3 regions of the Clostridium lamae genome follow, and region 3 is predicted to be linked to each of the others. Evidence: a T-box and tRNA genes for the amino acid it is inferred to sense, from the RefSeq annotation. Region 3 holds a T-box; the other regions hold tRNA genes.
The links. A T-box is a leader RNA that pairs with one kind of tRNA and senses whether it is charged. The one in region 3 lies ahead of leuS (leucine--tRNA ligase), so its partner is inferred to be a tRNA-Leu.
Positions count from the first base shown of each region.

Region 1 (11,413 bases), on a different contig from region 3:
ATTATTTTGATAAACAAATGATAAATAATCAATTTAGTGAAGATAATGATTTTTATGGTATTAGCAAAGAAAATATACTAAACTCAGTAAAAAATATTGATTTAGAAAATAAAGATTATAAATTTAAATATTCAAATTTTGGCATTTCTGTTATAGGACTAGTTTTAGAAAAAGTTTATAACAAAGACTTTGTTACTCTAATGAACGAGTTTATTGTGAATGATTTAAATCTTGAAAATACAAAAGTTGCTACTTGCAATGGAAATTTAAAAGGTTATTGGAACTGGAAGCAAGATGATGGATATATTCCAGCAGGAGCAATCATCTCTAATATAGAAGATATGGCAAAATATTTAGATTTATATATGGCTTCAAATACAGATTATATAAATAATACTAGCAAAGAATTCAAAGCTATAAATTCTAATAATTTTATGTATGAAAAAATGAATATAAATATGGATAAAATAGGAATGGCTTGGATTATTGACACAAAAAATAATATTATCTGGCATAACGGAGGAACGAGTAATTTTAATAGCTATATTGCATTTAATAAAAAAAAGAAGATTGGAGTAGTTATTCTTTCAAATATCTCCCCTTCAAAAAAAATACCTATGACTGCCATAGGTGCGAAAATAATGACCGAACTAAGTCACAAATCGTGAATCATAGGTAAAGTATCTTTATATTGATTACTAATAATAAAAAGTGATTGCATATTAAGTTTATTTTATTGTAAGGATAAATTTTGTAATTATATGTTAAAATTGTTATAGAAAGGTGGGAGGATTTATGAAAACAAGCATTTTATTTTTTCTTATATTTTTTATTGAAGGGATAATTTTTTTGATATTAACACTATTTTTTAAGAATAGAGATAAGAATATTTTAGAAAGAGCTAATCAAATTGTAATTGGTAAAGTTACTAAGTACACATTATTGGGTAACAAAGGTGTATACTATCCTATCGTTGAATATATTGTAAATGATGTAACTTATAATCAACGTTTAAAATATAGCTGGATTATTACTAAATCATCATCATTTAAGAATATTAATCCAGAAATTGAAAATAACTTTTTAGACACCAATTTAGTTATTAGTAAAAATGCTCATGTTTCTAGAAATATATTAATAGATAAATTTCCAATAGGCAGTGAATTAGCCGTTTATTATAACCCAAGCAATCCAAAAGAAAGTTATGTTTTAAGATTTACCAAAAATCCTTGTATAAAAATTTTTTTAATAGTAAGTATATTATTTATTTCTTTATCATTTATTGGTTTAGTGCTATTACCAAATAACTTAATTTCCTTAAAGTAAAAAATAGATAAATAGCATATTCGTTGCTCCGTCGCATACGCTCCAAGTCGCACTCATATGCTATTTATCTATTTGTACACTGAAGGAAGGAATTTATAAAAAGTTATTCACATGGTAATCTTTTTATAAATTCCTGAAAAGTAAAAAAAAACTGTTTCAAGTATTAATTGAAACAGTTTTTTTATGGTGCAGATGGCGGGACTTGAACCCGCACGAGGATTCCCCCGTCACCCCCTCAAGATGATGCGTCTGCCATTCCGCCACATCTGCAAATCTATAATATATATTTTAATTTATTATATTATATTTTTCAATATATAATTATTATATTATGTTATAATCTTTAAGGAAAATTAATATCAAAAGAAAAGGAGATGCTATTAATGAAATGCATATCAATTTCTGGCCCTGCTGGACATGGTAAAGACACACTTGCAAATAAGCTTGAAAATATTCTTGAGGCTAATGGGAAAAGAGTATTTATAATTCATTATGCGGACTATTTAAAAATGGTGGCTACCCAAGTTTATAATTGGAATGGCCTTAAGGATGAAGTTGGAAGAGATATACTTCAAAAATTAGGTGACAAAATGAGAACTCAAGATGAATTGTTTGTAATCAATGAGCTACTTAGAATACTTAACCTAGTTAAAGATGATTTTGATATTGCTATCATTCCAGATGCAAGATTCCCAAGAGAAATAGAATGTTTAAAAAATATAGGAAGAACAATATCAATTCATATTACTAGAGTTGATTATAAAAATAATTTAACATCTGAGCAAAATAATCATTCAACAGAAAGAGCTCTAGATGATTATTCTTATGATTATGATATTATTACATACACAGATAAAGAAATATCAGAAATAGACTTAATTATTAAAGATATTTTATAAAAAATAAAGGGAGTATATTTAAAGATATAAATATACTCCTTTACTTAATTCTATCTATTAATTACTTTATTCTTCATAAGATTCAAACTGACTATTATAAAGGTCAGCATAGAATCCACCCTTTTCAAGTAATTCTACATGATTTCCACTTTCAATAACATCTCCGTCATTCATTACTAATATTAAATCTGCATTTTTGATAGTAGATAATCTATGGGCAATAACAAATGATGTTCTACCAACAGTAAGCTTATCCATAGCTTCTTGAATTAATATTTCCGTTCTTGTATCTACTGAACTTGTTGCTTCATCTAATATTAGAAGAGGAGCATTTTCAATCATAGCTCTTGCTATCGTTATAAGTTGCTTTTGTCCAGCTGAAAGATTTGTCTTATCATCTAATATAGTGTCGTAACCATGAGGTAAAGTCATTATAAAGTGATGAATTCCAACTGCTTTACAAGCTTTAATTATCTCTTCATCTGACACACCTTTTTTGTTATAAACTATATTATCTCTTACTGTACTCTCAAATAACCAAGTATCTTGAAGTACCATGCAGAATAAATCATGAACATTTTCTCTTGTAATAGTTTTAGTATCCACACCATCTATTAATATTTGTCCTGAGTTTAATTCATAAAATCTCATAAGTAAATTCACTATAGTAGTTTTACCAGCCCCTGTTGGTCCAACTATGGCAACCTTTTGACCGGCTTTAGTCTTAACTGAAAAATTCTTTATTATCATTTTATCTGGATCATATCCAAATCTAACATTTTTAAACTCAACATTTCCCTTAACATTTTCTAAAACTTTTATCTTATTTGACTCATCTTCAAGTTCCTTTTCAGCTAAGAAATCGAATACTCTCTCTGATGCTGCTGCTGCAGATTGTAAACTTGTTGCTGCTTGACCTAGTTGTGATAATGGTTGAGTAAATAATCTTATATATATCATAAAGGCTACTATAACACCAAATTCTATTTTACCATTAAAGGCAAGAGTAGCACCAACTACACAAACTGCTACATATCCAAGGTTTCCTACAAAAGCCATAACTGGCATCATAAGTCCTGATAAGAATTGTGCGTTTCTAGCACTTTCATATAGTCTAGTATTAGTTTCTTCAAACTTATCTATAGCACTTTTTTCACCATTATAAACTTTAACTATATTATGAGCAGAGTATATTTCTTCAATATGCCCATTTATTTTTCCAAGTTCTTTTTGTTGAGAAGAGAAGTATTTTTGTGATTTGCCCATTATAAGTATCATAAGAGCAAAACCAATAATTGTAGCTACTATAGCAGCTATGCTCATTAAAATATTTGTTTTAAACATCATTATTAATGAACCAGCAAATAAAATTATAGATGAAACTAAAGTTCCAATACTTTGGTTCATACTTTGTCCAATTGTATCAACATCATTAGTTACACGACTTAAAATATCTCCATGACTAGTTGAATCAAAATACTTTAATGGAAGCTTATTCATTTTTTCTGAAATATCTTTACGTAACTTATTAGCTATCTTTTGAGTTACTGTTGTTAATATAAATTGTTGACCATAAGAAAGTAATGAACCTGATAAATAGAATACTACTAATATCATACCTATTCTACTAACTTCACTTAAATCAATTTCAGTCATTATGCCTTGCATAATTAAATTTGTTATTTCTCTCACTTTATCAGGCCCTAATATTGTAAATACCGTTCCTCCTATAGCGCATATAACAGCTATTATCATCAATGCTATATAGGAATTTGAGTACTTTAAAAGTTTAATCCATGTTCCTTTTAAATCTTTTGCTTTTTGTTGTTTGCCTCCCATTGCTGGTGCACCATGTCTATTCATCTTCAAGCTCCTCCTTTGAAAGTTGTGAGTATGCTATTTCTTTATACACTTCACAAGTTTTTAGAAGTTCCTTATGTTTGCCTATTCCAACTATTTTTCCTTCATCTAATACAACTATCTTATCCGCTTCTTTAATTGTACCAATTCTTTGAGCAACGATAAGTTTAGTTACACCATTAGTTTCCTTATTTAATACTGATCTTAATACTCTATCAGTTCTATAGTCTAAAGCAGAGAATGAATCATCAAAAATATAGATTTCAGGATCTCTATGAATAGCTCTAGCTATTGATAAACGTTGTTTTTGCCCCCCTGAAAGATTTGTTCCTCCTTGAGAAACTTTACTTTCATATTGCTTTTCAAGTTTTTCTACAAAATCTTTCCCTTGAGCAATTGCAACAGCTTTCTTAACTGATTCTATTCCTTGTTTTTGCTTTCCATTATCTCCATAAGAAACGTTTGATTCTACAGTTCCACTAAACATTGTTGTTTTTTGTGAAACATATCCAAATTTATTTGTTAAATAATTCTTATCATATTCTTTTACATTTACTCCATTAACTAATACTTCACCTGAAGTTACATCGTAAAATCTTGAGATTAAGTTAATTAATGTTGATTTACCTGAACCTGTTGATCCTATAAATGCTACAGTTTCACCTTTATTCACTTTAAAGCTTATATTTTCTAAAACATAATCAGTTGAAACATCTGCATCTGGATATTTAAAGCTAACGTTTTTAAATTCAATTTCACCAACGCTATTTTTTTCATCTGATGTACGTGTTCCATTTTTTATTGTAAGTGGAGTTTCTAATACTTCATTAATACGATTAGCCGCTACTTGTGCTCTAGGCAGCATTATAAATACTATTACTAACATCATAAATGCCATAACTACTTGTATTGCATAAGAAGAGAACACTATCATGTCACTAAATACATTAACTCTATCCATTCCAGCAGCATTATTTATTAAATAAGCTCCTATCCAATAAATAGCTAGTGTTAAACCACTCATTATTATTTGAATTGAAGGCATTAACATCCCCATAGTTCTTCCTATAAACAAATTAGTTTTTGTTATTGTATTATTTGCATCTTTAAATTTATTTTCTTGATATTCTTCTGCATTATAAGCTCTAACTACTCTAATTCCTGTTAGATTTTCTCTTGAAACTCTATTTAAATTATCTGTTAGAATTTGTATTATTTTAAACTTAGGTAATGCTAATGAAAATACTATTGTTACAACTAAAATTAATGCAACTACACCTACTACAGTTGCTGTTGTCCATTGCCAACTTTTACTTGAAATTTTTGTTATAGCCCAAATAGCTGTTATTGGTGCTTTGATTATAACTTGAAGTCCCATAGCTATTATTGTTTGAATTTGTGTTATATCATTTGTTGAACGAGTTATTAAACTAGGAATAGAAAATTTATTTATTTCATTCATTGAAAATGATTCAACTTTTCTAAATACATTAGAACGTAAAGTTCTTGAAAGTCCAGCTGCTATGCCAGAAATAAAATATCCAACTATAACAGTTGCTATTAAACTACCAAATGCACATAAAAGCATGAATCCTCCAGCCTTCAAGATTTCAGACATTTCAGATCCTGGAGTTTGTACTAGCTTTGTTATATCTGACATATAATCAGGTAGTTTTAAATCAAGCCAAACTTGAATTACTATAAACACTAAGCTAATTAATATAAATAACCAGTCTTTTGATTTTAAATACTTAAATATTTTTAACATGTTTTTTCTCCTTTTATTGTTTTACTAACATATAGTATTTATATTATTGTTAGGTACCTTATTGTAAGGTGCCTAACTATTTTAACTAAAAAATCTATTCAATATTCTTTTTTAGTTTATTAATGATATCAATAAACTTATCTAGGTCTTCATCTGATATACCTTTTGTTATTTTATCTTCAAAATCATCCATTGCTTTTATAATATGGATATTAATTCTTTCACCGAATTCAGTAAGAACTATTTTTTTCAGTCTTGCATCATCAGGTACACTTTCTCTTTTGATTAAATTATTTTTTTCCATTGATTGAAGAATCCCAGTAACTGTAGATCTTCTTATAGTGAAAATCTCTTCAATATCCCTTTGGAATATATCTTTGTCTTTATTATTACTAAGGTAATTAATAATCATTCCTTGAATTTCAGAAAATTGATCACACTTAGCATTTACTGCTGATTTATAGATACATCTCTTAATAAGATTTGATATACTCCTTAACTCATAAATAACCATATTTTTCTTATTCATAAAATTCCCTCTTTTATTACATAATAGGTGAATTATAGACTTTATTTTCAACTAAGTCAATATTAAAGGCTTTTATATTTAATTATAATTTAGTTTAGAAATTCAATTATATTAAATAAATTATTAATATACAAAAAAATAAAGAAGTAATTATCAAATCAATTACTTCTTTCATTCTTTAATTTTTTAATTATTTAATTCTAATACTATTGCTCCATATGGTGCTAAAAATAAATTTTCTTCTTGGAATTTATTTTCATCTGAATTACTTAAAATAGTATTATAGCCTGAAATTTGAATGTCTTTTAAAGATGCCATTGTCTTTTCTCCATAAAAATTGCAAACAACTAATATTTTCTTCCCATTTAATTCTCTAATATAAGCTATTATCTTTGAATGCTCTTCTAATATAGGAATAAATTTTCCTTCAGAAATTATTTTATTATTTTTTCTTAACTCTACTAGTTTCTTATAATAATCTAATATTGAATTATCTTTAGCTCTCTCTAATTCAACATTGATTTCATTGTAGTTATCAGCTACTTTTATCCAAGGAGTTCCAGTTGTAAACCCTGCTTCTTTTTCATTATTCCATTGCATAGGTGTTCTAGAGTTATCTCTTGATCTATTCTTTAATACATCTAGTACCTTTTCTTTTTCAATTCCATTTTCTAATAAAATATTATAAGCATTTATAGATTCTACATCTTTATAATCCTCGATATCATTAAAGTTCGGATTAGTCATTCCTATTTCTTCACCTTGATAAATATAAGGAGTCCCTCTCATTAAATGTATTGTAGTTGCTAACATTTTTGATGATTCTTCTCTATATAAACTATCATTTCCAAATCTAGATACTATTCTTGGTTGATCATGGTTACACCAAAACAATGCATTCCATCCATTTCCTTTTTCCATTTCAACTTGCCATTCAAATAATAATTTTTTTAACATATCAAAATCAAAAGGAGCTAATTTCCATTTATCCCCTTGAGGATAATCTACTTTTAAATGATGAAAATTAAAAGTCATGTCTAACTCTTCATTCTCTGGATTAGTATATCTTATACAATTATCTATTGTAGTGGAAGACATTTCTCCTACTGTCATAATTCCCTCATACTTTGAGAAAACTTCTTTATTCATTAAATTTAAATATTCATGTATCTTAGGACCATCTGTATAAAATCTTCTACCATCTCTAGTAGCTGATGTAAAATCATCATCTAAAAATCTTGTATCCTTAGATAAAAGATTAACAACATCTAATCTAAATCCATCTACACCTAAATCTAACCAAAATCTCATCATTTTAAATATTTCTTCTCTAAGATTAGGGTTTTCCCAATTTAAATCGGCTTGAGTAACATCAAATAAATGTAAATAATGTTTATCTAGGCTTTCAACATACTCCCAAGCTGAACCCCCGAACTTAGACTGCCAATTATTAGCTTTATCTCTCCAAATATAAAAATCATGATATGGGCTATTAACATCCTTAATCGCTTCCTTAAACCAATGATGTTCAGTTGATGTATGATTTACAACCATATCTAAAACTAATTTCATATCTCTTTTATGGGTTTCTTCTAATAATCTTTTAAAATCATCCATATCGCCAAACATAGGATCTATATTATAATAATCTGCTATATCATATCCATTATCATTTTGAGGTGATACATATATAGGTGTAAGCCATAATACCTTCACCCCTAAATCTTTTAAGTAATCTAATTCTTCTATTATTCCAACTAAATCTCCGATTCCATCTCCATCGCTATCCTTAAAACTCTTAGGATATATTTGATAAACAACTGCTGATTTCCACCAATTATTATTATTCAATTTATTCACCTCTTAAATTTATGGAGCTGTCATAAACAGCTCCAATTATTTTTCTATTCTTCAGTTTCTATTTCTTCAACATTTGCTCCAAATTTCTTATTGAATATAAATGTCAATACTATAGGAACTATAACAGCTACTGCCATTGCTATTATAAATGGTACCCAATATTGAGGTTGAATAGCTAAGAATCCAGGCAATCCACCTATACCTATTGAATTAGCTAATACTCCTGATAATATTGAAACTATTGCTGCAGCTGCTGATCCAATTATAGCTGCTATAAATGGGAATTTATATTTTAAATTAATACCAAACATCGCTGGTTCAGTAACACCTAACCATGCAGATATACCTGCTGATGCTGCTATAGATTTTATCTTCGCATTCTTTTTATATATTATTAACATTGCTACTGCTGAAGCACCTTGTGCAATATTGCTTAATGCAATAAGTGGCCATATCATAGTTCCACCATTCGCTATTAATTGTAAATCTACAGCAATAAATGTATGATGTAGTCCTGTAATAACCAATGGTGCATAAAGTAATCCAAAGATTATTGCTCCAAATATCTTAAATGGACCAGTTAATAAGTAGTTAAAGATAAATGCAACGTAATTACCAAGTTCTCTTGCAATTGGTCCTATTATTATATACGACAATAAAAGTGTAACTAAAAGAGTTGTAAATGGAATTACAATCATCTTTAATACATCTGGTATAACCTTCTTAAGTGAAAGCTCAATTTTAGTTAATACAATACCAGATAACATTGCTGGAATTACTTGAGCTTGATATCCAACCTTATCTATTGTAAACCATCCAAAATTCCAAAATGGAACTGCTCCGTTTTGTACTGCTTCTGCATAACCATAGGCATTTAATAATTGTGGTGATACTAATGTGATTCCTAGAATTATACCAAGAATTTCTGAACCACCAAATTTCTTAACTGTTGACCATGTTACTGCCACAGGTAAGAAGTGGAATATAGCTTCACCTAATATCCACAAGAAGCTATGAATCTCTGCTAATATTGGATGTAATGAAGTTAAAGTTTGTGTTCCATCACCAAATATAGCTAAGTCCCCAATAACATTTCTAAAGCCTAAAATAAGACCTCCTGTAATAATAGCTGGTAAAATAGGAATAAATATTTCAGCAAGTCCAGCAATAGTTCTTTGAAGTAAAGACATATTCTTTTGAGCAGCCTTTTTAACTTCTTCCTTTGATTGCACTTTCAATCCTGCCACTTCAACTAAATCATTATAAAAAGCTTGTACATTATTTCCAATTATAACTTGGAATTGACCTGCGTTCATAAAAGTTCCTTTAACGCTTGGTAATTTTTCGATTTCCTTTGCCTTCTCCTTAGCAACTTTTTCGTCTTTTAAAACGAATCTTAGTCTAGTTACACAGTGACTTGCACTTGCAATATTCTCTTTCCCACCTATAAGCTCTAATAAGTCTAAAGCCTCTTGTTTAAAAGTTACCATCTTTATCTCCCCTTAATACTTATTTATAATTCAATCATTGTTTACGATTTCATTATATCTTGTTTAAACAAGTGTGTCAATAGTTGTTTAAACAAGTTTGTTTTACTTTTTCTATTATATTTTTACCTTTAATGCTATAATAATTCTATACAACGGTTCGAAGGAGATTTTATCTTAAATGAAAATGGTGAAATATACAGAAATATACGATTATATAAAAAATAAAATTTTAAGTGATGAATATAAAGCTGGTGAAAAACTACCTTCTGAAAATGAATTAACTTCTTTATTTGGTGTTAGTAGAAATACCGTTAGAAGGGCTATAAATCAATTATCATTTGAAGGGTTGGTCGCTAGCGTACATGGAAAAGGTGTATTTGTTTTAGAAAAGCAGCAACTTAAATTTTTAGTTGGTGGCTTACAAAGTTTTAAAGAAGCTTCATTAAATAATAATATAAGTTACTTAACTAATGTTAATAGTTTTCAGGAAATTATAATAGATGAGAAACTTTCAAAGAAAACTGGTTTTGCTTTAGGATCAAAAGTCTTCTATGTAGAAAGGACTAGAATTATAGATGAAGAAGAAAGTATATTAGATATAAATTACTTTTTAAAAGATGTAATTAAAAATCTAACTGAAGATATTGCAAGCAATTCAATTTATGATTATATAGAAAATAACCTTAATTTAAAAATTGCAGGAGCTCAAAAAATAGTTTCTGTAGAAGATGTTAGCAAACTAGATAAAAAACTTCTAAAGCTAAAAGGATATAACTTAGTTGCTATAATTAAAAACTATGTTTATCTAGAAGATGGAACATTATTTGAATACACAGAGTCACGACATAGACCAGATAAATTTACATTTTCTACATATGCAAAAAGATTATAAATACATACTTATATATGGCGATTATAGTAAAATATTGAAATTACCAACTAAAAAATACCGTTTATTCTTTATTAGATAATACGGTATTTCTTTTATTTAATATTAATAATTATATTCACCAGTTTTATATATAAAACTCTTAATCTTTTTATGTGTTTCATACCAATCATCAAATGGATTTTCAATTATAATTTTATCTATATCTAGATTATTTAAAATAGATAATTCTATTTCCTGTCTCGCCTTTAAGCATTCTACATATCCATGAAAACCTTCATATCCAGAACTTTTACCATATCCCTGTAAAGTATGATATTTAATCACTTCATTAAGCCATTTCTCTTCTCTCTCTTTTGAAACCTCTTGTATACGCTCTTTTATATTGGTATTTTTAAGATATATTACTACTGGGTTAAGCTCTTCAATAAGTTTATAAATATTAACTATATAATTATTAATATCTTCAAATTTCATATTAAATCTCATCATTGTTTCACAAAGTGGATTTTGCAAAAAACAGCAATCAAACACATAGATATTTTCATTACTCTTTGCTATTTTATTAAACTCTTCCCACTTATTAAGCATTATAGGATATTCCTTGTCCCACGGGAGCATATCATATATCTTATATTCAATTATCTTATTAAACAACTCACCTTTAATATTATCTAATGCAATCACATACCCATTATTTTTATGCTCTGAATTACTTAATAATATAACTTTTTCAGCATCTGAAAATCTCTCTAAATCATCATTTGTTATATAAGCATGAAAATTATAATC
Region 1 is NZ_JASCQJ010000045.1:3,304-14,716, reverse strand. Features, by position in the region: gene QK892_RS15750 (serine hydrolase domain-containing protein) at 1-668, shown strand, start outside; gene QK892_RS15745 (DUF3592 domain-containing protein) at 796-1,326, shown strand; tRNA gene QK892_RS15740 (tRNA-Leu) at 1,511-1,596, opposite strand; gene QK892_RS15735 (deoxynucleotide monophosphate kinase family protein) at 1,710-2,225, shown strand; gene QK892_RS15730 (ABC transporter ATP-binding protein) at 2,292-4,088, opposite strand; gene QK892_RS15725 (ABC transporter ATP-binding protein) at 4,081-5,853, opposite strand; gene QK892_RS15720 (MarR family winged helix-turn-helix transcriptional regulator) at 5,948-6,382, opposite strand; gene treC (alpha,alpha-phosphotrehalase) at 6,569-8,233, opposite strand; gene treP (PTS system trehalose-specific EIIBC component) at 8,287-9,732, opposite strand; gene treR (trehalose operon repressor) at 9,911-10,624, shown strand; gene QK892_RS15700 (P-loop NTPase family protein) at 10,727-11,413, opposite strand, start outside.
Region 1: it has a tRNA-Leu gene. The T-box ahead of leuS (leucine--tRNA ligase) is inferred to sense a tRNA for this amino acid. The anticodon was not compared.

Region 2 (11,413 bases), on a different contig from region 3:
ATAGTTATACCAGAAAGTGAAGTAATAGAAACTCCAGAAGTGATTCCAGAGGAAAATCCTAATGAAAATACAGAAGGTGAAGTAGAAGAGCCTCCAACACCTGGGGAAGAAGAAAACTTTGGTGAAACACCAGAACAAAATCCAATTGAAAATCCAGTAGAAAAGCCTGAGCAAAAGCCGGATAGAGGTAATAGACATAATCCTTAGATAAATAAAATAATATTAAGAGTTGGATAGAATTTCAACTCTTATTTTTTATAAATAAAAAAACTTTTTAAATATACAATGCAAAATAAATGTTTCAATACATATTTATATTATAAATAAATTTATTATTTGGAGGGTCTTTCTATGAAAAGAATAATATATAGAGTACTATCTAGTATGTTATTACGGAAAGAGAGTATAGAAATTGATTTATCTTCAGCGAGTGAATTTCCATATGAAATAGAAGTTATAGCAGAAAATCTAGATATTCCATGGGCGATAGATATAAGTAAAGAAGGTAAAATATATTTTACTGAGAGGTCAGGTACGATTAAAATAATTGAAAATAGTAAACTTAACCTAGAACCATTAATTAAATTCACTTCACCTTTTGTAAATAGAGTGGAAGCAGGGTTACTTGGGATTGTATTAGATCCAAACCACTCAGAGAATAAATATATTTATGTAATGCATTCTTATTTAGAAGAAAATAAAATTTATAATAGAGTAGTTAGATTGATTGAAAGCGATAATAAAGCCAACATTGACAAAGTCATTTTAGATAAAATTCCAGGGGCAGAAACTCGTAATGGAGGACGCATAAAGATAGGAAAGGACAATAAATTATATATAGTAACAGGAGATGCTGGGAATTCTGCTTTAGCACAAGATGTTAATAGTTTGGCAGGAAAAGTATTAAGAATAGAATTAGATGGAAGTATTCCTAAAGATAATCCAATTAGCAACTCTTTAATTTATAGTTTAGGGCACAGAAATCCACAAGGTTTAACATGGAATCAAGATAATGTATTATATGAATCTGAGCATGGACAAACAGCTCATGACGAGATTAATATCATATTGCCAGGTACAAATTATGGGTGGCCAATAGTCCAAGGAGATGAAATTTCTAATAAAATTAAAGCACAAGGACCATTAATTAATAGTGGTAATATAACATGGGCACCATCAGGAATAGTGTTTTTAAATAAAGGACCTTGGAAAGGAAAGTTGTTAGTTTCTAATTTGCGTGGACAGCAGTTACTTGTTATATCATTAGACCAAGGGGGGACTGTTGTAAATAACATAGAATTATTATTAAAAAACAAATATGGAAGATTACGTGAAGTGATTGAAGGAGAAGATGGATCAATTTACATTACAACAAGTAATAAGGACGGAAGAGGTAATGTTAATATAGGGGATGATAAGATTATTAAATTAAGCCCGAGGTGAATATAGATAATGATGAAAATAAAAATGGATTTATCAGTAAGTTTAGGTACTTACTGATAAATCCATTTTTAATATACTTGGTGCCGGCAGAGGGAATCGAACCCTCACGGTTTCCCGCATGATTTTGAGTCATGTGCGTCTGCCAGTTCCGCCATGCCGACTGACTGCAAAAATTATTATATCAGAGCTGGATTAAAATAGCAAGTAAAAATTTTTAGAAAGAATTTAGTAATATTAAAAATATTTGCACTCATAGGCATAATAAAAAAATTGTTAAATATAATATACAATAATAATTAATATATAATATATATTATCAATTGATAAAAACAAAGAAAAGTGACATGTTTATTGATAAATATTAGATACTACAAGCGATTATATCTTTATATATCAAAAAAATATAAGTATTTTTAAATAATTGCTAAAATATGCATTGACAATGAATATATAATAAGGTATTATTTGTATAAATATAACAGCGAAGTTGAGTTTAAACTACTAATGATCTTGCATGATTAATGTGTTAAATCTCAATTTTCTTTTAATAATTTTAATCTATATATCTATATATACAAATGAATAGATTAATTAAAAATATGCAAAACAAATAAATAATATTCGCTGTTAGTAGAATAAGAAATTATTAAAAAGGAGGTTAATAACAGGGAATTATATAATAATTTTTAATACTTACTTAAATTATTTTAAAAGGAGAATGAAGAGGGGGCAATATTAATGAAAAAGAAAATGATATCTGTACTAACATTAGCTTTAACAGGAGTGTTAGTACTTGGTGGATGTAAGAAGGTAGAAACACCACCGACGACAACAACACCAGTAGATACAAGTAGTGCAGTAGAAGGATATATTCCAGCTGCTGATCCAAGTAAAAATCCAGTAACAGACAGAAAGGATACTTTAGTTGTTGGTATAGATGCACCAGAAGAAGTGTTTAATCCACTTTATGCAGAGTCAGCATATGATGTATATATAACAAATACTGTATTTGAAGGACTTCTAACAGTTGATGGAGCTGGTATGCCAGTAGAAGCTCTTGTTGAAAAGTATGAAATTTCAGATGATGGATTAAAATATACATTTACATTAAAGGATGGATTAAAGTTCTCTGATGGTTCACCTTTAACTACTGAAGATGTAGCTTTCACATATATAGTAGGCTCAGATGCAACTTATGATGGACCAACAGACTTTGTTAATTCAACAAAAATTAAAGGTGCAAAAGCATATAAAGAAGGTACAGCATCAACTATTGAAGGTATTAATATAATTGATGATAAGAATATAGAATTTACTTTAGAAGAAGTAAATGCAGATGCTATATATGATTTTACAGCAGGTATTTTATCTAAAGCTTATTATGGTAAGGATTATACACAAGGTAGCTTAGATTATATTAAAGGCTTCCATAAGACTCCACTTGGAGCAGGACAATATAAGTTAGTTAAAACAGTAGCTGGTCAAGAAGTTACTTTAGTAGCTAATGAAAACTATCATCTAGGAAAGCCAAATATACCAAATATAATTTATAAGGTTACTTCACAAGAAACAAGAATGCAAATGCTTACAACTGGTGAAATTGACATGGATATGGTAACAGTTAGCCAAGATAATGTTCAAGCTCTAAAGGATTCTCAATTCCTAGACTTGCACATATTCCCAACTAATGGATATGGATATATTGGATTTAACTTTACTAATCCTAAATTCCAAGATCAAAAAGTGAGACAAGCTTTAGCATATGGATTAAATAGAAAAGAAGTTGTTGATGCTGTTTATGCTGGTGGATTTGCGGATGTAATTAATGTACCACAATCAAAATTATCATGGGCTTACGCTGAAGGTGAAAATGATTATGAATACAATAAGGAAAAAGCTATTGAATTATTAGAAGAAGCTGGTTGGAAAGTTGGTTCTGATGGAATAAGAGAAAAAGATGGAGTTAAACTTGAAATTAAGTTTACTGCAAGTAGTCCAAATTCTGTTAATGATGCATTAATTCCAATTGCTCAAGCAAACTATAAGGAAATTGGAGTTAAGTTTGAAGCAGAACAAATGGAATTTAACGGAGTATTAGAAAAGGTTGATAATGGAAGTGTTGAAATGTACTTCATGGCTTGGGGATTAACGCCTGCAGCAGATTCTACTGGTGTATTTGGTACTGGTGGAGCTCAAAATAAAATTTCATACTCTAATGCTAAGGTTGATGAATTATTAGCTGCAGGAGTGAAAGAAACAGATATCGAAAAGAGAAAAGAAATTTATAAAGAATTATATAATGTTCTTAATGAAGATCTTCCATATATCTACTTATATCAAAGAAGAGATATGTGGGCTGTTAACTCAAGAGTTAAGGGATTTGAGAATGAAATAACTCCATATAAAGATTTCTGGCAAAGTCTTTATAAATTAACTTTAGAATAAATTTTACAAGTGCTTGGCCTATAATTAATTAGGCTAAGCACTATTAATTATAGAAAGGAGATAAAAATGATAACTTATATAGTTAGAAGATTTCTGCAAATGCTAGTAGTCTTATTTGGAGTGTCTATTATTGTATTTTTTATAATTGCAAAGGCTCCGGGAGATTATGTTAGTAGTAAAGCAAATGCAAATATGACAGAAGAGAAAAAACAAGAATTAAAAGAAAGTATGGGTCTAGATAAACCTGTAGTCACAAGATATATAACATGGATGAAAAACTCTGCAACTGGAAATTTAGGAGATTCATTAAAATTTAAGCAACCAGTTGTAAGTGTTATAAACACCTATGTGTGGAATTCATTTTTTCTAGCCTTAGCATCCTTAGTTGCTAGTATTTTAATTGCTGTTCCAATAGGAATTGTATCAGCGACTAAACAATACTCATTTGTAGATGGGTTTTTCACTGTTTTAGCACTAATTGGAATATCGCTTCCTTCGTTTTTCTTAGGACTTATGTTTATAAAATTATTAGCTTTTGATTTTAGGATTTTCCCTGTAGGTGGAATGACTACTACTGGAAGCTCAGCTACAGGAATTAAGTACTTTATGGATGTATTGTACCATATGGTTTTACCGTTTTTAGTGCTTACTGTATTACAAGTAGGATCTTTAATGAGATATACAAGAACAAGTATGTTAGAAGTTATACGACAAGATTATATTAGAACCGCAAGAGCAAAGGGATTAAAGGAATCTGTTGTTATATATAAACACGCTTTAAGAAACGCCTTAATTCCAATAGTTACAATACTTGGATTATCACTTCCAGGATTATTTACTGGAGCTATGATAACAGAAACAATTTTTGCTTGGCCTGGAATTGGTAAAATAGCTTTTGATGCTTTAAATGTTAGAGATTTTCCATTTTTAATGGCCTTCAATATGTTAGTTGCTATACTTACTTTACTTGGAAGTTTAATATCTGATATTACTTATGCTTTAGTAGATCCTAGAATAAGATTAAAGTAAGGAGGGAATGGTTATGAATACTAAATTAGAAAAAAATGAACTGAAAGAAGTTATTATAGATAAATCACAATCATTATCTCCATGGAAAATGGTTATTAGAAGACTTAGAAAAAATAAGTTAGCTATGGTTGGACTTGGAATATTAATTTTTATGGTATTATTTTCTTTTATTGGTCCATTATTTACACCATATACTGCTGACACAATGAATTTTGCTATGAAAAAGCAACCGCCTAGTGGATATTATTTGTTAGGAACTGATCTATTAGGGAGAGATATATTAACTAGACTTATGTATGCAGGAAGAATATCGCTTTTAGTTGGCTTTGTAGCTGTTATTATAGAGGTAATTATAGGTGGAGCACTAGGTGCCATTGCTGGATATTATGGTGGAAAAATTGATACTGTTATTATGAGAATAGTTGACATATTCTTATGCATACCATTTTTACCTATATTAATCATCTTAGGGGCTATAATGTCAGATTTAAATGTAAGCTCAGACGTAAGAATTTTTTATGTTATGTTAATTATTGGGCTTTTAGCGTGGCCAAGTATAGCTAGATTAGTTAGAGGCCAGATTTTATCACTAAGAGAACAAGAATTTATGCAAGCGGCACAAGCTTTAGGACTTAAGGATTCAAGACAAATTTTCAAACATTTAATTCCGAATGTCGTTCCACAAATTATAGTATCAGCAACTTTAAATATAGGTTCTGCTATAATGACAGAATCAGCATTAAGTTATTTGGGAATGGGAGTTGCACCTCCAGCAGCTTCATGGGGTAATATGATTCAATCTGTAAATAACTTTATTGATTTAATGCAAAGACCTTGGCTTTGGGTACCACCAGGAATATTTATCTTCTTAACTGTTATGGCTATCAATTTATTAGGTGATGGGCTAAGAGATGCACTTGATCCAAAACTAAAGAGGTAAGGAGGTTTAATTATGAATGATTTAATAGAGTTTAAAAATTTAAAAACGTATTTTTACACAGATGCTGGGACGGTAAAAGCAGTAAATGATGTTAGTTTCAAGATTAAAAAAGGTGAAGTAGTTTGTGTAGTTGGTGAATCAGGATGTGGGAAAAGTGTAACAGCTATGAGTTTAATGAGGTTAGTTGATTCCCCAGGTAAGATAGTTGATGGTGAAGTTCTTTATGAAGGAAAAGATTTACTAAAGCTATCTGATCATGAAATAAGAAGTATTAGAGGTAATGAAATATCTATGATATTCCAAGAGCCAATGACATCTTTAAATCCAGTATTTACTGTTGGTAAACAGATAATGGAATCAGTGATACTACATAGAAAAGTTAGCAAAAAGGAAGCTAGAAAAGTAGCAATTGAAATGATTTCTTTAGTAGGAATATCTGATGCTGAAAAAGTTGTAGATAGATATCCACATGAATTAAGCGGTGGAATGAGACAAAGAATAATGATAGCTATGGCATTAAGTTGTAATCCGAGACTATTGATAGCAGATGAACCAACAACAGCTCTAGATGTTACTATTCAAGCCCAAATATTAGATTTAATGAGAGATATAAAAACAAAAATAGATACGTCAATTTTATTAATAACTCACGATTTAGGAGTTGTTGCAGAGATGGCTGACTATGTTGTTGTAATGTATGCTGGAAAGGTAATAGAAGAAGGGCCTGTTAAGACTATATTTGCTAATCCTACTCATCCATATACAGTTGGCTTATTAAAATCTAAACCTATATTAAATGAATATAAAGAAAGATTATATTCAATTCCAGGGCAAGTACCAAGTCCAATAGGTATGCCTGATAATTGTTATTTTAGTGATAGATGTGAATTTTGCTTTGATAAGTGTAAAGTAGGTCAGCCTGAATTGAAATTTATAGAAAAAGGGCATAAAGTAGCATGCTTTAAGTACGAGGGGGAATAAGAATGAATGAAGAAATTTTAAGAGTTGAATCTCTAAAAAAGTATTTCCCTATTAAGGGTGGAATAATGCAAAAAAAAGTTGGGAATGTAAAAGCTGTTGATGGAGTAAGTTTTTCAATAAATAAAGGTGAAACTTTAGGTATTGTTGGTGAATCTGGATGTGGAAAAAGTACTACGGGTAGAGTGGTACTTAGACTTTTAGAGAAAACGGAAGGAAATGTATTTTATAAAGGTCAAGATATTCATGATTTAAAGAAAAATGATTTAAGAAAACTAAGAACTGATATGCAAATTGTCTTTCAGGATCCATATTCTTCTTTAAATCCTAGAATGTCAGTTGGTGAATCAATAGGAGAAGCACTTATTCATCATGGAATGGTTTCTAAAAATCATGCAAGAGATGTAGTGCTTGAAACTATGAAAATATGTGGACTAGCTGAATATCAAATAGATAGATACCCACATGAATTTTCAGGTGGTCAAAGACAAAGAATAGGGATTGCAAGAGCACTTGCCTTAAATCCATCTTTTATGGTTTTAGATGAACCTGTATCAGCTTTAGATGTATCTATTCAAGCTCAAATTATAAATCTTTTATCTGATTTACAAGAAAAGAAGGATTTAACTTATATGTTTATCTCTCATGATTTAGGAGTAGTTGAACATTTAAGTACATCTGTTGGAGTAATGTATCTTGGTAATTTAGTAGAAAAGGCACCTAAGGCAGAAATATATAAGAATCCATTACATCCATACACAAAAGCACTTTTCTCTGCTATACCACTACCAGATCCAACAGTTAAAAGAAATAGAATTATATTGACGGGTGATATTCCAAGTCCATCAAATCCACCAAAGGGATGCAAATTCCACACAAGATGTCCATATGCAGAAAAAAGATGTATGGAGATAGAACCAGAATACAAAAATGTTGGTGGAGATCATTTTGTAGCATGTCACTTGGTTTAAAGTGAGGGGAAATAATGTTTAAAATAAATAATGAAAAAAAGAATAATAGAAGAGAAATTAAAAAATATGATAGTGAAAGATTTAATGATAAACCTAAATTTAAAGAATTGGTATCTATAATGTTTTCACAATATATTATTATTTTTCCAATAGTATTTGGGGTTATGATAATATTTATGGTATTTGCTAAATTACTCTTATTTATTTGGGGAGTATAAAACAAACAGTATATATAACCTTTTAAAGAAATAAATAATATCATTTATTGAAATAATAACTTACCTATGGTATAATAAGTCCAAGGTGGAGAAAAATAATATTATTAATAATAATGAGGTATATTAATATGAATGATAGAATCAAGACTTGGATTTATATTATTTGTTCTATATTAGTAATTGGGATTGTTGGTTATTTAGCCCTTAATCTTTTAATTTTCCTAATTCCAGTACTAATAGTTATATTTATAATTTTTAAAATTAAGGGATATATAGATGGTAAAAAAAGGACTAAATCAGCAAATAACTCTACATATCAGTATAAATCATATAATGACAATAAGGTAGAGAGTATTGATAATTCTAATAGTGAAGTTATTGACGTAGATTATGAGGATGTAGATAAATAAAATTGAGTAGAAACTCAGCCTTTGCTGAGTTTTTATAATGTTTAAAAGAGGGAAAAATGAATTTTAGAAAACTTAGAATATTTTATGAAACTGCAACACATTTAAATATGACCAAGGTTGCAAAAGAAATGTACATAAGTCAACCATCAATAAGTCAAAGTATAAATGAATTAGAATCAGAATTAGAAGTGAAATTATTTGATAGAATAGGCAAAAAGATATATTTAACACATGAAGGAGAAGTTTTTTTAAATTATACTAGAAGAATACTAAATTTATATGAAGAAAGTGTAAAGACTATTAGAGATATAAATCTAAATCTGAAAGGAAAGTTAATAATAGGTGCAAGCACGACTATAGGAATATATATACTTCCTGAAATAATAAGAGAGTATTCTAGTGAATTTAAAGATATCGAAATATCTCTAATAATTGGGAATACCAAGCATATTGAAAAGTTAATCTTAGAAAATAAAGTTGACTTCGCATTTGTTGAGGGTGATATTAATTCAGAAGAAATATCGAAAGAAGCTATATGGAGAGATGAGCTGGTATTTATTTGTGGAGAAGAAAATAATCTTAGGCAGTATAAAGAGATTTCAGGAAAAGAGCTTGAAAAACAAAAGCTTATTATGAGAGAAGAAGGAAGCGGTACAAGAGAGCATACAGAAATGTTTCTTAAGAAAAATAATATAAAATTTAATACTTTTTTAGAATTAGGTAGCACCGAAGCAATTAAAAAAACTGTTGAAGCAAACTTAGGTGTAGGATGTCTTTCGTATAGAGTTGTTAGAGATAAAATTAAAAGTAAAGAACTATATATGTTTAGATTAAATGAAGGAAAAATAGAAAGAGATTTATTTTTGATCTTACATAGTGATAAGTTTATTTCTAATAATATGAAAACGTTTATTGAATATTCAAAGAAACATATATAAGTAAATAGTTATTATAATAATAAAATATTAATATTTTTATTTTATGTAAATAACACATATAATTAATTTCAGGTATATAAAACGAATAGATATTGAGGTGTTTAATTTGAATAAAATAAAGCATATATTACCTGGTATTATTATTTGTATAATTATTGGAATAGCATCAGAAATTCTAGGAAAAAAGTTTACAACAGTAGGTGCAGCAAGCTTTGCAATATTTATAGGAATATTTGCAGGAAATACTTTGTTTAAAAATAAAAAGTATAATGAAGGAACTAAGTTTGCAGAAAAGGATCTTTTAAATTATGCAATAGTATTAATGGGAGCAAATATTAATTTAAGTGAAATTTTATCATTAGGATTTGGTGGACTTATTTTTATTGTTTTACAAATGACAATCACTATACTATTAACCTATTGGCTAGGAAGAAAGTTAATGTTTAATAAGGAGTATTGTTTACTTATGGCATCAGGTAATGCAGTTTGTGGATCTTCTGCAATAGGAGCAACAGCTCCTGTAATTAATGCAAAGGATTCTGATAAGGGCATTGCCATAACTATAGTAAATGTTATTGGAGCAATACTTATGATACTATTACCAACAATAACTTTAAAACTATATAATCATGAAGTTTTACAAACATCTGCCATGATGGGGGGAATACTTCAATCTGTTGGGCAAGTTATAGGATCAGCAAAATTTGTTTCTGATGATGTAGTAAAATTAGCTACTGTATTTAAAATAATAAGAATAGTAATGCTTGTTGCTGTAGTTTTAGTATATGAAAAAATAAATATAAACAATAATGAAAAAGAAAAGGAAAATATTAATTATATAAAAAATCAGAAAAAAAGGAAAATAAATATTCCATGGTTCATAACTGGATTTTTTATAATGTGTTTACTATATACAATTGGAATTATCCCACAATCAATTTCTAAAATTTTTAAATGGATAAGCGGGAATTTTGAAATAATAGCTCTTGCTGGGATTGGAATGAGAGTTAAAATTTCAGATTTAATAAAAGAAGGTCCTAGAGCTATATTATATGGGGGAGCAGTTGGAGTTAGTCAAGTAATTCTTGTAATAATTCTTATTAGCATTTTCTTTTAGAATAAATTAATATTATAATGTACATTTAAAAATAAAGCAGACAACATCGTTGCATGCTTTATTTTTATTGGTTTCAATTAAGTTATAAGTGCTATAATACAACAGTTTCAAATATAAAAGATATTTGTAAAAGATTATCTTATAATGTATAATTGACTTATTAAAAATTTAGATAGGGGGCTAATAATGGAAAAGATTAAAATGATAAATCCTTTAGTTGAAATGGATGGAGATGAAATGACAAGAATCTTATGGGGCATTATTAAAGATGAATTGTTATATCCTTTCATTGACTTAAAAACAGAATATTATGATTTGGGATTAGAACATAGAAATGAAACCAATGATGAAGTTACTGTTTTAGCAGCAGAAGCTATAAAGAAATATGGAGTAGGAGTAAAATGTGCAACTATAACTCCAAATTCTGCAAGAGTAAAAGAATATAATTTAAAGGAAATGTGGAAAAGTCCAAATGGAACTATAAGGTCTATTTTAGATGGAACAGTATTTAGAGCACCTATTATAGTTAACTCTATTAAACCTTATGTTAGAAATTGGGAAAAACCGATAACAATAGCTAGACATGCTTATGGTGATGTGTATAAGGATGTTGAAATGAAAATAGAAGACAAAGGTAAGGTTGAACTTGTTTTTACAAATGAATGTGGAGAAGAGAAGAGAGAGTTAATTCATAATTTCAATGGTGATGGAGTGGTTTTAGGTATGCATAACCTAAATAAATCAATTGAAAGCTTTGCTAGAAGTTGTTTTAACTTTGCATTAGATACAAAGCAAGATTTATGGTTTGCAACTAAGGATACTATCTCAAAAAAATATGATCATACATTTAAGGATATTTTCCAAGATATATTTGATAAAGAATATAAAGAAGAATTTGAAAAGATTAATATAGAATATTTTTAT
Region 2 is NZ_JASCQJ010000046.1:566-11,978, forward strand. Features, by position in the region: gene QK892_RS15820 (hypothetical protein) at 1-207, shown strand, start outside; gene QK892_RS15825 (PQQ-dependent sugar dehydrogenase) at 352-1,443, shown strand; tRNA gene QK892_RS15830 (tRNA-Leu) at 1,522-1,604, opposite strand; gene QK892_RS15835 (ABC transporter substrate-binding protein) at 2,182-3,888, shown strand; gene QK892_RS15840 (ABC transporter permease) at 3,955-4,917, shown strand; gene opp4C (oligopeptide ABC transporter permease) at 4,931-5,857, shown strand; gene QK892_RS15850 (ABC transporter ATP-binding protein) at 5,870-6,838, shown strand; gene QK892_RS15855 (ABC transporter ATP-binding protein) at 6,841-7,806, shown strand; gene QK892_RS15860 (hypothetical protein) at 7,821-8,024, shown strand; gene QK892_RS15865 (hypothetical protein) at 8,153-8,434, shown strand; gene QK892_RS15870 (LysR family transcriptional regulator) at 8,491-9,372, shown strand; gene QK892_RS15875 (YeiH family protein) at 9,479-10,489, shown strand; gene QK892_RS15880 (NADP-dependent isocitrate dehydrogenase) at 10,676-11,413, shown strand, end outside.
Region 2: it has a tRNA-Leu gene. The T-box ahead of leuS (leucine--tRNA ligase) is inferred to sense a tRNA for this amino acid. The anticodon was not compared.

Region 3 (11,413 bases):
GTTTTCATTAGCGTATTTAATACCTTGTTGGAATCCCCAGTTGAATTTTTGAACTGAAGGTATTTGCATACCACCTATAAATCCTAAGTCGCCTTCTTTTAATTCAACAGCAGCTGCTACACCTGCCATAAATCCTGCCTCTTGCTCTGCAAAGAAAATAGCAACACTATTATCACCAACTTTAGCCACTAGTTCATCTCCTGATTTACCATTATTAGGAGAACCATCGATAATTACAAATTTAGCATCTGAATATTTATCTTGTGCATTAAATATTGCAGTTTCAAATTTGAATCCTGGTGCAACTATAAATTTGTATCCTGTGTCATAAAGGTTTCCAATCTCCTTCATGTAATCTGCTTCAGTAGTTCCAGCTGGTTTTAAGTAGTTACTGTCAATTGCTAATTCATCTGTAGCTTTTACTATACCTTCCCAAGTACCTTGGTTAAATGACTTATCGTCTATTGTTCCAGAATTAGTAACCATACCTACTTTAAGATGTGATTGTGCTGATTCTGATTTGTTACCACAGCCTACTAAGCCTGTAACCATTAAAGCAGATAGCGCTAATGCTAGTACTTTTTTCTTCATAAAAAATCCTCCTAATCTTTAGTAACTTAATATTTATCCTTCGAATTTTCAAAGAAATTATACAATATATAACTGGTAATTTCAACAAAGAAAAATATTTTTCTGCATAAATCGACTCTTTTTAAAATATGTAATCATATTTTTATTTTATATATTGATTAAACTTAATATTGCAGCTATTAAAATTGCTGGCAATAAATTTGACACTTTAATCTTAGTTATACCTAATACATTCAGTCCTAATCCAATTATTAACAAACTCCCAACAGCAGTCATATTATTTATTGCTGTATCATTTAAGAAGTTAGATAATAAACTTGCTGCTAAAGTAATACTTCCTTGATAAATAAATACAACTATTGCAGATAATATTACTCCAATTCCAAATGTTGATGCAAAAATAATTGAACTTATTCCATCTAATACAGATTTAGCATAAAGAGTACTATGGTTATTACTTAATCCACTTTCTAAAGAACCTACTATCGCCATTGCACCTACACAAAATAATAAGGTAGCTGTAATAAATCCTTGAGCAACAGATATCTTCTCGCCATTTTTATTGAATCTTTTTTCAATTCTCATTCCTAAATTCTCAAGCTTTTTATCTATATCTATAATCTCACCAATAAATCCACCAATTACAATGGATATTATCATCACTATTGTATTATTTCCTTTAACAGCTCCTGATATACCTATATAAATAACACATAAAGCTAGTCCATTCATTATGGTATCGCTAACTTTTTCATTTATACTTCCCTTGAGAAATAATCCTATTAAAGATCCTATAACTATAGTTAAGCTATTTACTATTGTTCCTAACATAATATCCTCCTTAACATAATAATTCATTTAAAAATTTTCTATAGACAGCATTTCAAGATTTAGTTCACCTTACTAATTATTATATAATATCAAATTCCTCTTTTTAAGAAATTTTTATTATATAAAAAAAAGACGGTATTCCCGTCTTTCTTATCTTATACATAAAGCTTTTTTTAAGGTTACTTTATTAAATCCCCTTGTTCAGCTTTAACTTCAATTTCACCATTTTTAATCTTATTATATACTTCATCTACTTTTGTAGTAGTATCGGCACTTAAGTTTGGATTATTTTCTGGAAGACCTACTCCATCATTTTTAACATCAAATGTTAAAGTTTTTCCTCCTTGGAAATTTCCATCTAATTCATCTTTTATCATATTAAAAGTTGCTACGTCTATTCTCTTCATTGCAGAAGTTAAAATTATTGATTTATCTCCATCATATTTACCATCTTCATATTGGTCAGTATCAACTCCAATGATCCACGCCTCTTTACCTGCAGATGCTCTAGCTTTTGCTTCATTAATAGCACCAACTCCAACTCCACCAGCTGCTGTAAAGATAGCCTTAACTCCATTATCAAACATAGTAGCAGCTAATTGTTGTCCCGCTGCAACATTATCAAACGTACCTTGGTAAACTATATTTTCTGATTTTAGAGTCATTTTAGTATCTAAGTTTTCATTAGCATATTTAACACCTTGTTGGAATCCCCAGTTAAATTTTTGAACTGAAGGTATTTCCATACCACCTATAAAACCTAAGTCTCCTTCTTTTAATTCAAGAGAAGCTGCAACACCTGCTATAAATCCTGCTTCTTCTTCTGCAAAGAAAATAGCAACACTATTATCTCCAACTTTTTCAACTCTTTCGTCTCCAGTTTTTCCATTATTAGGAGAACCATCGATAATTACAAATTTGGCATCTGAATATTTATCTTGTGCATTAAATATTGCAGTTTCAAATTTGAATCCTGGTGCTACTATAAATTTATATCCTGTGTCATAAAGGTTTCCAATCTCCTTCATGTAATCTGCTTCTGTAGTTCCTACTGGTTTTAAATAGTTAGTATCAACGCCTAACTCATCCTTTGCCTTTAAAATACCTTCCCAAGTTCCTTGGTTAAAAGATTTGTCATCTATAGTACCTGCATCTGTAACCATTCCTACTTTTAAATCTGATTCAGCTGATTCTGATTTGTTACCACAGCCTACTAAGCCTGTAACCATCAAAGCTGATAAAACTATTGCTAGTGCTTTTTTCTTCATAAAAAATCCTCCTAATTCTTTAGTAACTTATTACTCATCTTTCGAACTTTCGATTTGATTATACAGTATATTATTCGTAATTTCAACAAATTTCAACATAAAACCACAATTTCGAAATATCGAATATTCGTACTTAATCTTTTTTCTGAAGTATATAAGTTATTTTTAATAATAAGTATATAACTTAATCTTTTGTAATATATAAAAATTTATACCTAAATAACATCATTAAATTCTTTAATAAATCATACTAAATAATATATTATTTTAATTTTTATCTCAATAATTAAATTATCTTGTTAAATTATGAATTTATTGCAAAAATTCTTGAAATACCTCTTTAAAAGAATCTATGCTCATTGGAAGCATCCTAACTCTTTTTAAAGAATATAACCCATCACTTGCACTTGATATTCCATACTCTGTTGTAACAGCCGCTTCAATACCTAATTCCTTTTCGATTTCTATTGTTTCATCATCATATTTCCCTACAGGATAACAAACAAATTTACTATCTACACCAACTTTTTCTTTCAAAGCTTCTCTTCCTTCTTCTATGACAGTGATCTTATCTTCTCTAGATATATTTGTAAATTCTATATGCCTAGAAGTATGATTTTCTATTCCCATGCCATTTTGACTCATCTCTTTTAGCATAGAAGAGTTCATATAAAAACTATCATTATCCGTGTTATTAGTTATTATAAAAAAAGTTGCCTTCATATTATATTCTTTTAATATTCTATATGCATCTGAATAGTTGTCTGCATATCCATCATCGAAAGTTATTGCAACAGGTTTTTTAGGAACATAACCAGTATTGTAGGCTTCTACCACATCTTCTAATAATATCGGCGTAAATCCATTTTCCTTTAACCATTCAACTTCTAACTCAAATTGTTTTACTGAAACCAATAAATTATTGTTAGGATCAGCATCAGAAATTGAATGATACATCAGTATTGGAATCCTCACTGAATTTTTATCTAGAGTTATATAGTTGTCATCCTTTTCTTCTAATGTATCCTCTTGAATGTCCATCTCTTCATCCTCATTATCACCACTATCTTCTGCAATTATATTATTAGCGTCCTCCATATCTTGACTTTTAAATTTATTATCATAAATGTACTTTCCCCCGAAAAATATAATTACAAATAATATTATTACTAAAGATACTCTAAAAAAGTTTTTCATAATTTTCTCTCCTTTAATAAGTATAAGAAAAATATACATTTTTACCATTTTTATGTCAATGAATTTTTAATTTGTATATTTATTAATATTTCGTTATTTTTTCTTAAATCATTGTTTATGATATTTTATTTTTGTATAATAAATCTAAACTATTATTTAAGGAGTGTTTTTTATTGTTTGGATACGTAACTCCTCTAAAAGCAGAGCTTAAAGTAAAGGATTTTACAAGATTTAGAAGTTATTATTGTGGATTATGCCTTCATATAAAAAGCGGTGCAGGTAATCTACCTAGAATGGTGTTAAACTATGACATGACGTTTCTAGCTGTACTTTTAGATTCACTATCAACAAAAGAGCCAGATTTCGAACTTAAACGTTGTATAGTTCATCCTAAAGACAAAAAGCCAGTTGTTATGAATAATGATGCTCTTCAATACGCAGCTGCAATGAATTTGACACTTTATTATCATAAAATAAGAGATGATATAGAGGATGATAATGATATTAAAAGTAAAGTTCTTGAAAAAGTACTATATCCTTATCAAAAAAAGATAAATAAATCTATCGATGAAATAAATGATATAATCAAAACTAATCTTAAAATTTTAAGAGAGCTTGAGAACAATAAAAATTTCTCTTCAATAGATGAGATATGCCATCCTTTTAGTGACATAGTAGGTAATATTCTTAAAGCTTATCCCAAAGAATTGGTTAATGATTGTATCGAATTAAGGAATGACTTATATAGCTTAGGTTATACACTAGGTAAATGGATATACTTAATTGATGCCTTTGATGACTTACAAAAAGATATGAAGGCTAATAAGTTTAATCCAATTAATTATTTATACAACAATAATAATAGCTCCTATGAAGAGCTATTATCATCTATTAAAGATAGACTTGAATTTACAATACTTAACTGTTCATATAATTGTAAAGAAATATTAGCAAGATTACCTTTAAAAAGGAATGAAGATATACTAAAAAATGTTTTGGAACTAGGTATGATGGACAAATATCTAGGAATTTCCAATAATACTAGAGAAGATAAAAGGAGTGGCAAATAATGAATCCATATGAAGTTCTTGGTTTAAAGCCAGGTGCAAGTCAAGAAGAAATAAAAAAAGCTTATAGAAATTTAATTAAACAATATCATCCTGATCAATATGGTGATAATCCTCTAAAAGATTTAGCAGAAGAAAAGATGAGAGAGATTAATACCGCATATGATATGTTAACTAAGAATGCTGATAATAATCAAAATAATTATTATAATAGTTCTAGTAGTAATAATTCTTATAGCAATTCTAATGATAGCTATACGTTCTCTGAAATAAGAAGATTAATTCAATCAAGAAATTTTGCTGAAGCAGAAAGAAGATTAAATTCAATTCAAAACAGAAACGCAGAATGGAACTTTTTATATGGAGTGCTTTTAACTAATAAAGGCTGGTTTGATGCTGGTCTAAATCATATTCAAACTGCTGTTAACATGGATCCTAATAACTTTGAGTATAGACAAACATTAAATTCTTTACATCAAAGAACTTCATCATACAGTGGTAACTATTATAGAACTACAGGTAATTCTTCAGCAAACACTTGTGATTGTTGTATAAACCTTTGGTGTTTAGACTCACTGTGTGAATGTATGGGCGGAGATCTAATAGGATGTTGTTAAAATAAGAGAGAAATCTTAGGTGGTGTTTTATCTATGAAAGCTAAAGAAATTACTTTAAGTGCAATATTAATTGCTTTGACAATCGTCATTTTATACTTAAACCTACTATTACCTATTAGTACAATAAGTATACTTACCCTAGCCTCTCTTTTGATACCAGTAGCTTTAATTAGAGGCTCAATGAAAAGTGCTATTTTAGTATATATAGCTTCGTCTATTTTAGGATTTTTCATACTTCCTATAAATATTATACTTTTATATATATTATTTTTTGGGATTTATGGAATAGTAAAATTCTATATAGAAAAGATAAATAAGCTACCTTTAGAGATACTTATAAAAATAATATTTTTTAATATTATTTTCTTCTTATCATTTTTTGTATTTAAATCATTTATTGCAATAGAAATAACTAAACTTCCTATTCAGCTATTTTGGATACTAGCACAAGTAGTTTTTTTAGTTTTTGATTATGCATTAACATTATTAATATCTTTCTATTTAGAAAGAATTCATCCAAAAATCTAAATAAAGGGATAAATATCATATTCGGTACGACCTCGTAAACTCCAAGTCGCTCTCATATGATATTTATCCCTTTCTATACTGAAGGTAATAATTCCTCATTTCATTCGGAATTATGAAAAATATAATATATATTTTAATAGTCATTTTTTTATTTTCATCTATTCCTAGAACATAGAAGAATTCAAAGCATCCCTATTTTTAATCTAAGAAAGAAAATACAAGTTCTAAAATCCCTTCGGCAATTTCACCTATACCTTCTAATAATTTTTCTGAAAATTTACTTTTTTTCTTTTCAATCTTAACTTCACTTTTTTCATATTTAATTCTCTCAATTGGATCAGAGTTATAAAAATAAGCTTCCTCATAAGTTTTTATTTCATTGAAAACAATTCTATTTTCATCACTATTCAAAATTCTCTCCCCTAACCATATCTTATTTTCAAAATAATTTATACTATTTCTTTACCAAATGGCATTAAAGATAATTTTGCTAACTTTAAAGACTGAACAGCAAATGGAATTCCGATAATAGTAATACATAAAAATAATGCACTCATTAAATTAGCTATACAAAGTTCAAATCCCCCAAAAATAATCCAAAGTATATTTAATAATAAACTCGCACCATCATCATTTTTAGTAACTACTTCTTTTCCAAATGGAGCTAATTGTAGCCTTGCCATTTTAAAGCATTGTTTTCCTATAGGTATCCCAATTATAGTTATAGACCATAAACATCCGATAAAAAACCATCCTAAAGCATTAAAAAAACCACCAAAAATAATCCATATAATATTTCCTAAACACGACATAAAAATCCTACCTTTTTACATTACTTATTTATAAACTTCTTAATTGAACTAATGCACAATTTTCTATAGCATTTATACCATTTTCTTTGCAGTAATTTAATATTTCCTTACTTTCTGCACCTGGTTGTATTAACACATTCTTAATTCCTAACTCGTTAGCCTCTTTCATATATTCGATTCCTAATTTTGAATTTATGCATAAATCTATTGCATCAATATTATGTGGAACTTCCTTGATTGTTTTATATATTCCTTCTCCGCCTTTAGGATGAACTCCACTTACTGCATAACCTTTTTCATCAAATTTATTTAGTATCTTATAGGCATATTTTGACTCATTACTAACATCGCCAATAACAACCCAATTCTTAAGTTTAATTAACTCCTTTATATCCATAATAACCTCCTATAATCTATTCTTTATTTATAATATATACAACTATTACATTTTAATCAATTAATATATTAACCTCTTTATAATTTTCTATCCCTTTAATATAATTCAATTTAACTCTTCTCTAAATGTTGACTTATAATATAATAGAATATATAATTGAGTATATTAAAATTATATATTTTGCTATGATTAGGAGTAGTATTATAAATTCTATACTTAAGAGAGCTGTTGGTTGCTGCAAAACAGTGTATAAATTATAAGAACTTGCCTATGAGCTTACTTGTTAAAAGCAAGTACGGGGAATCCCCCGTTATATTTTTGAGTGAGAAAATTTTTATTTTCTAATAAGAGTGGTACCGCGAATATATCCTTCGTCTCTTAAATGAGATGAGGGATTTTTTTATTTTTTTTACAAACGTTATTTTAGAGGAGGATTAATAATGGCTAAATACGGAACTTCCATTGATAAAAAATGGCAAGATAAGTGGGAAGAAACTAATCTTTATAAATTCGACCCAAATAAAGATGGAGAAAAATTATATGTATTAGAAATGTTCTCTTATCCTTCAGGTAGCCAATTACATGCAGGTCACTGGTTTAATTATGGACCTGTTGATTCATGGGCTAGAATGAAGAGAATGCAAGGATATAATGTATTCCAACCAATGGGGTTTGATGCATTTGGACTTCCAGCTGAAAACTATGCAATAAAGACTGGAATTCATCCAAAGGATTCAACTGATAAGAACATTGAAACTATGGAAAAACAATTAAAAGCAATGGGTGCTATGTTTAACTGGGAAAATGAAGTTATAACTTGTAACCCAGATTATTATAAATGGACTCAATGGGTATTCTTAAAATTATATGAAAAAGGATTAGCATACAGAAAGAAGGCTCCTGTAAATTGGTGTCCATCTTGTAATACAGTTTTAGCTAATGAGCAAGTTGTTGAAGGTCTTTGTGAAAGATGTTCTACAGAAGTAACTAAGAAGGACTTAACTCAATGGTTCTTAAAAATTACTGACTATGCTGATGAACTATTAGAAAAATTAGACACTTTAGATTGGCCAGAAAAAACAGTAGCTATGCAAAAGCATTGGATAGGAAAATCTACTGGTGCGGAAGTTACATTTAAAGTAAAAGATTCAGATTTAAAATTTGATGTATTTACAACAAGAGTTGATACTCTAAACGGTGTAACTTATGTAGTTTTAGCTCCTGAAAATCCATTAGTTGATGAGCTTACAACAGCAGAAAATAAAGAAGCTGTTGAAAATTATAAAGAAGAAGCTAAAAAGCAATCTGATATAGAAAGACAATCATTATCTAGAGAAAAAACTGGAGTATTTATAGGTTCTTATGCAATAAACCCTATAAATAATAAAGAAGTTCCTATCTGGGTAGGTGATTATGTATTAGCAACTTATGGTACTGGAGCTGTTATGGCTGTACCAGCTCATGATGAAAGAGACTTTGCTTTTGCAACTAGATTCAATTTACCAATTGAAAGAGTTATAACTAGTAAAAATGGTGAAAATAATGAATTACCATATTGTGAATATGGTAAGCTAGTTAATTCTGGTGAATTTGATGGACTTACAACTGAAGAAGCTAAAGAAAAAATTGTTGAGAAGTTATCTAAAATGGAATTAGGCTCTGCAAAGGTTAATTATAGATTAAGAGACTGGCTTGTATCTAGACAAAGATACTGGGGAGCTCCTATTCCAATAGTACACTGTGAAGATTGTGGAACTGTAGCAGTACCTGAAAATCAATTACCAGTTGAACTTCCATACAATGTTGAATTTGCACCAGATGGAAAATCACCACTTGCTAAATGTGATGAATTCGTAAATACAACTTGTCCAAAGTGTGGAAAGCCAGCTAAGAGGGAAGTTGATACTTTAGATACTTTCGTTTGTTCATCTTGGTATCAATTAAGATATCCTGATAGCAATAATTCAGAGAAAGCATTTGATAAGGATATAGTAAATAAAATGCTTCCTGTTGATAAATACGTTGGTGGCCCAGAACATGCTTGTATGCACTTATTATATGCTAGATTCATAACTAAGGCTTTAAGAGATATGGGATACCTAGACTTTGATGAGCCATTTAAATCTTTAACTCACCAAGGATTAATACTTGGACCAGATGGATTAAAGATGAGCAAATCAAAGGGAAATACTATTTCTCCAAACGATTATATCTCTGAATATGGATCAGATGTATTTAGAATGTATCTAATGTTTGGTTTTGCATATGTTGAAGGTGGCGCTTGGAGTGATGATGGTCTTAAATCTGTGGCAAGATTTGTAGATAGAATTGAAAGATATCTTGAAACTGCAAGAGAAGCAATAGAAAAAGGTGATAATAGCAAAACTACTGTTGATAAAGCAGAAAAAGAATTAAACTTCTGGTTACACAATGCAATTAAAGGTGTAACTGAAGATGCTGAAAAGATGCAATTTAATACTGCAATTGCAAGAATGATGGAATTTGTAAATGCTTTATCTAAGTACTTACAAGAAGATGTTAAGAACTTAGAATTCTTAAAGAAAACTTGTATTGATTTCTTAAAGATTTTAGCACCATTTGCTCCTCACTTTGCTGAAGAAGAGTGGAGTCAATTAGGATTAGATTATTCAATCTTTAATCAAGAATGGCCAAAATTTGATCCTAAAGCTTTAGTTAAGGATGAAGTTGAAATTGCAATCCAAGTTAATGGAAAAATAAAAGCTAAGATAAATGTTCCTACTGATTTAGATGAAGAAGGAATTAAAGCTGCTTCATTAGCTAATGAAAATGTAATAGCTGCAACTGAAGGCAAAAATATAGTTAAGGTTATAGTTATTAAAGGAAGATTAGTAAATATAGTAGTTAAATAAAAATAAGGCACATTATGTGCCTTATTTTTATTTATTAAATTTTAATTTTTTTAAAGAAAAATATAATAAAACTATTGCAAATAAGGTTATCACTAATCTTATATAATTTTGCTCAATATTTATTAAATCATAACTAACTAAAGCTTCTAATGCTATAGACGGAATTTTACCAAAGAAAGTCGCTATAGTAAAAATCTTACCATTAACATTACTTATTGAAGCAGCTAAAGTTACAAGTCCCGAAGGTATAAAAGGTATTAATCTTCCTTCAAAGATTAAGAAACCTACCTTATTCCCCTCCCCTTCTACTATTGCATTTAATAATCTATGTTTATTCTTTATATTTTCTACACTCTTTTTAAATCCTAATCTATAGACTATAAAAGTTATATATCCACCTATTACTTCTCCTAATAATGATATTATAAACCCCAAAATAGGTCCAAAAAACACTATATTTGCTCCAGTAACAAATATAGATGGAACAATACCTAATAAAGCAATAATAATGCTTATAATAAGAGATATAGGTACTGAGTACATGCTATACTGTTGAAATAAGTTAACAATACTATCTAAATCAAACATAAATACAAACTAACCAAATCCTTTTTAATCATCTAGGGCTTCTTTAAATCCAGCTAGAACCTTGCTTACTAATTTTTCATCAAGTTGTCTATAATGCTTTAATAAATCTGATTCTTGCATTGCACCAAATATTTTTTTGCTTATTTCCATCCATAACTCTGGAATGTACACCCATACTATTTCTTCATATTTACAACTTAAAAGGAAATGCTCCAATCCCCAAAATAAATACTCTTTTATTTTATGTAGTCTATTAAATTTTACATAATCCTCTACGACTCTACTTTTAAGCTTATATTCATAAATATCTACGTAAAAATAATCGAAGTCTTCACTCTCAGCTTCGAAAGCATCCTTATTTATTATTTTTATCTTTTCATTTTCTTCGAAGTTAGAATTATATAAATCTATAATATCTTTCTCTTTTTCATAAACTACTACTTCATCTATATCTGTTTTTTTAGCTAGCTCTTGGGCTACATATCCAAGACCTAATCCAACCACTCCAACTTTTCCCTTAGCATACTTTATAAACATGTATGAACTTTCTATTTCTAAAGGTGATATCCTCATCCAAATATTATCTGGTCCATGTAGTTCTAAAACATTGAAATCCCTTTTCCCTT
Region 3 is NZ_JASCQJ010000053.1:2,388-13,800, forward strand. Features, by position in the region: gene QK892_RS16750 (BMP family lipoprotein) at 1-591, opposite strand, end outside; gene QK892_RS16755 (DUF554 domain-containing protein) at 739-1,422, opposite strand; gene QK892_RS16760 (BMP family lipoprotein) at 1,602-2,690, opposite strand; gene QK892_RS16765 (polysaccharide deacetylase family protein) at 3,003-3,887, opposite strand; gene QK892_RS16770 (DUF5685 family protein) at 4,061-4,957, shown strand; gene QK892_RS16775 (J domain-containing protein) at 4,957-5,571, shown strand; gene QK892_RS16780 (hypothetical protein) at 5,605-6,099, shown strand; gene QK892_RS16785 (hypothetical protein) at 6,298-6,510, opposite strand; gene QK892_RS16790 (YccF domain-containing protein) at 6,549-6,911, opposite strand; gene QK892_RS16795 (CoA-binding protein) at 6,940-7,308, opposite strand; T-box leader at 7,485-7,690, shown strand; gene leuS (leucine--tRNA ligase) at 7,749-10,199, shown strand; gene QK892_RS16805 (TVP38/TMEM64 family protein) at 10,227-10,787, opposite strand; gene QK892_RS16810 (rRNA adenine N-6-methyltransferase family protein) at 10,812-11,413, opposite strand, start outside.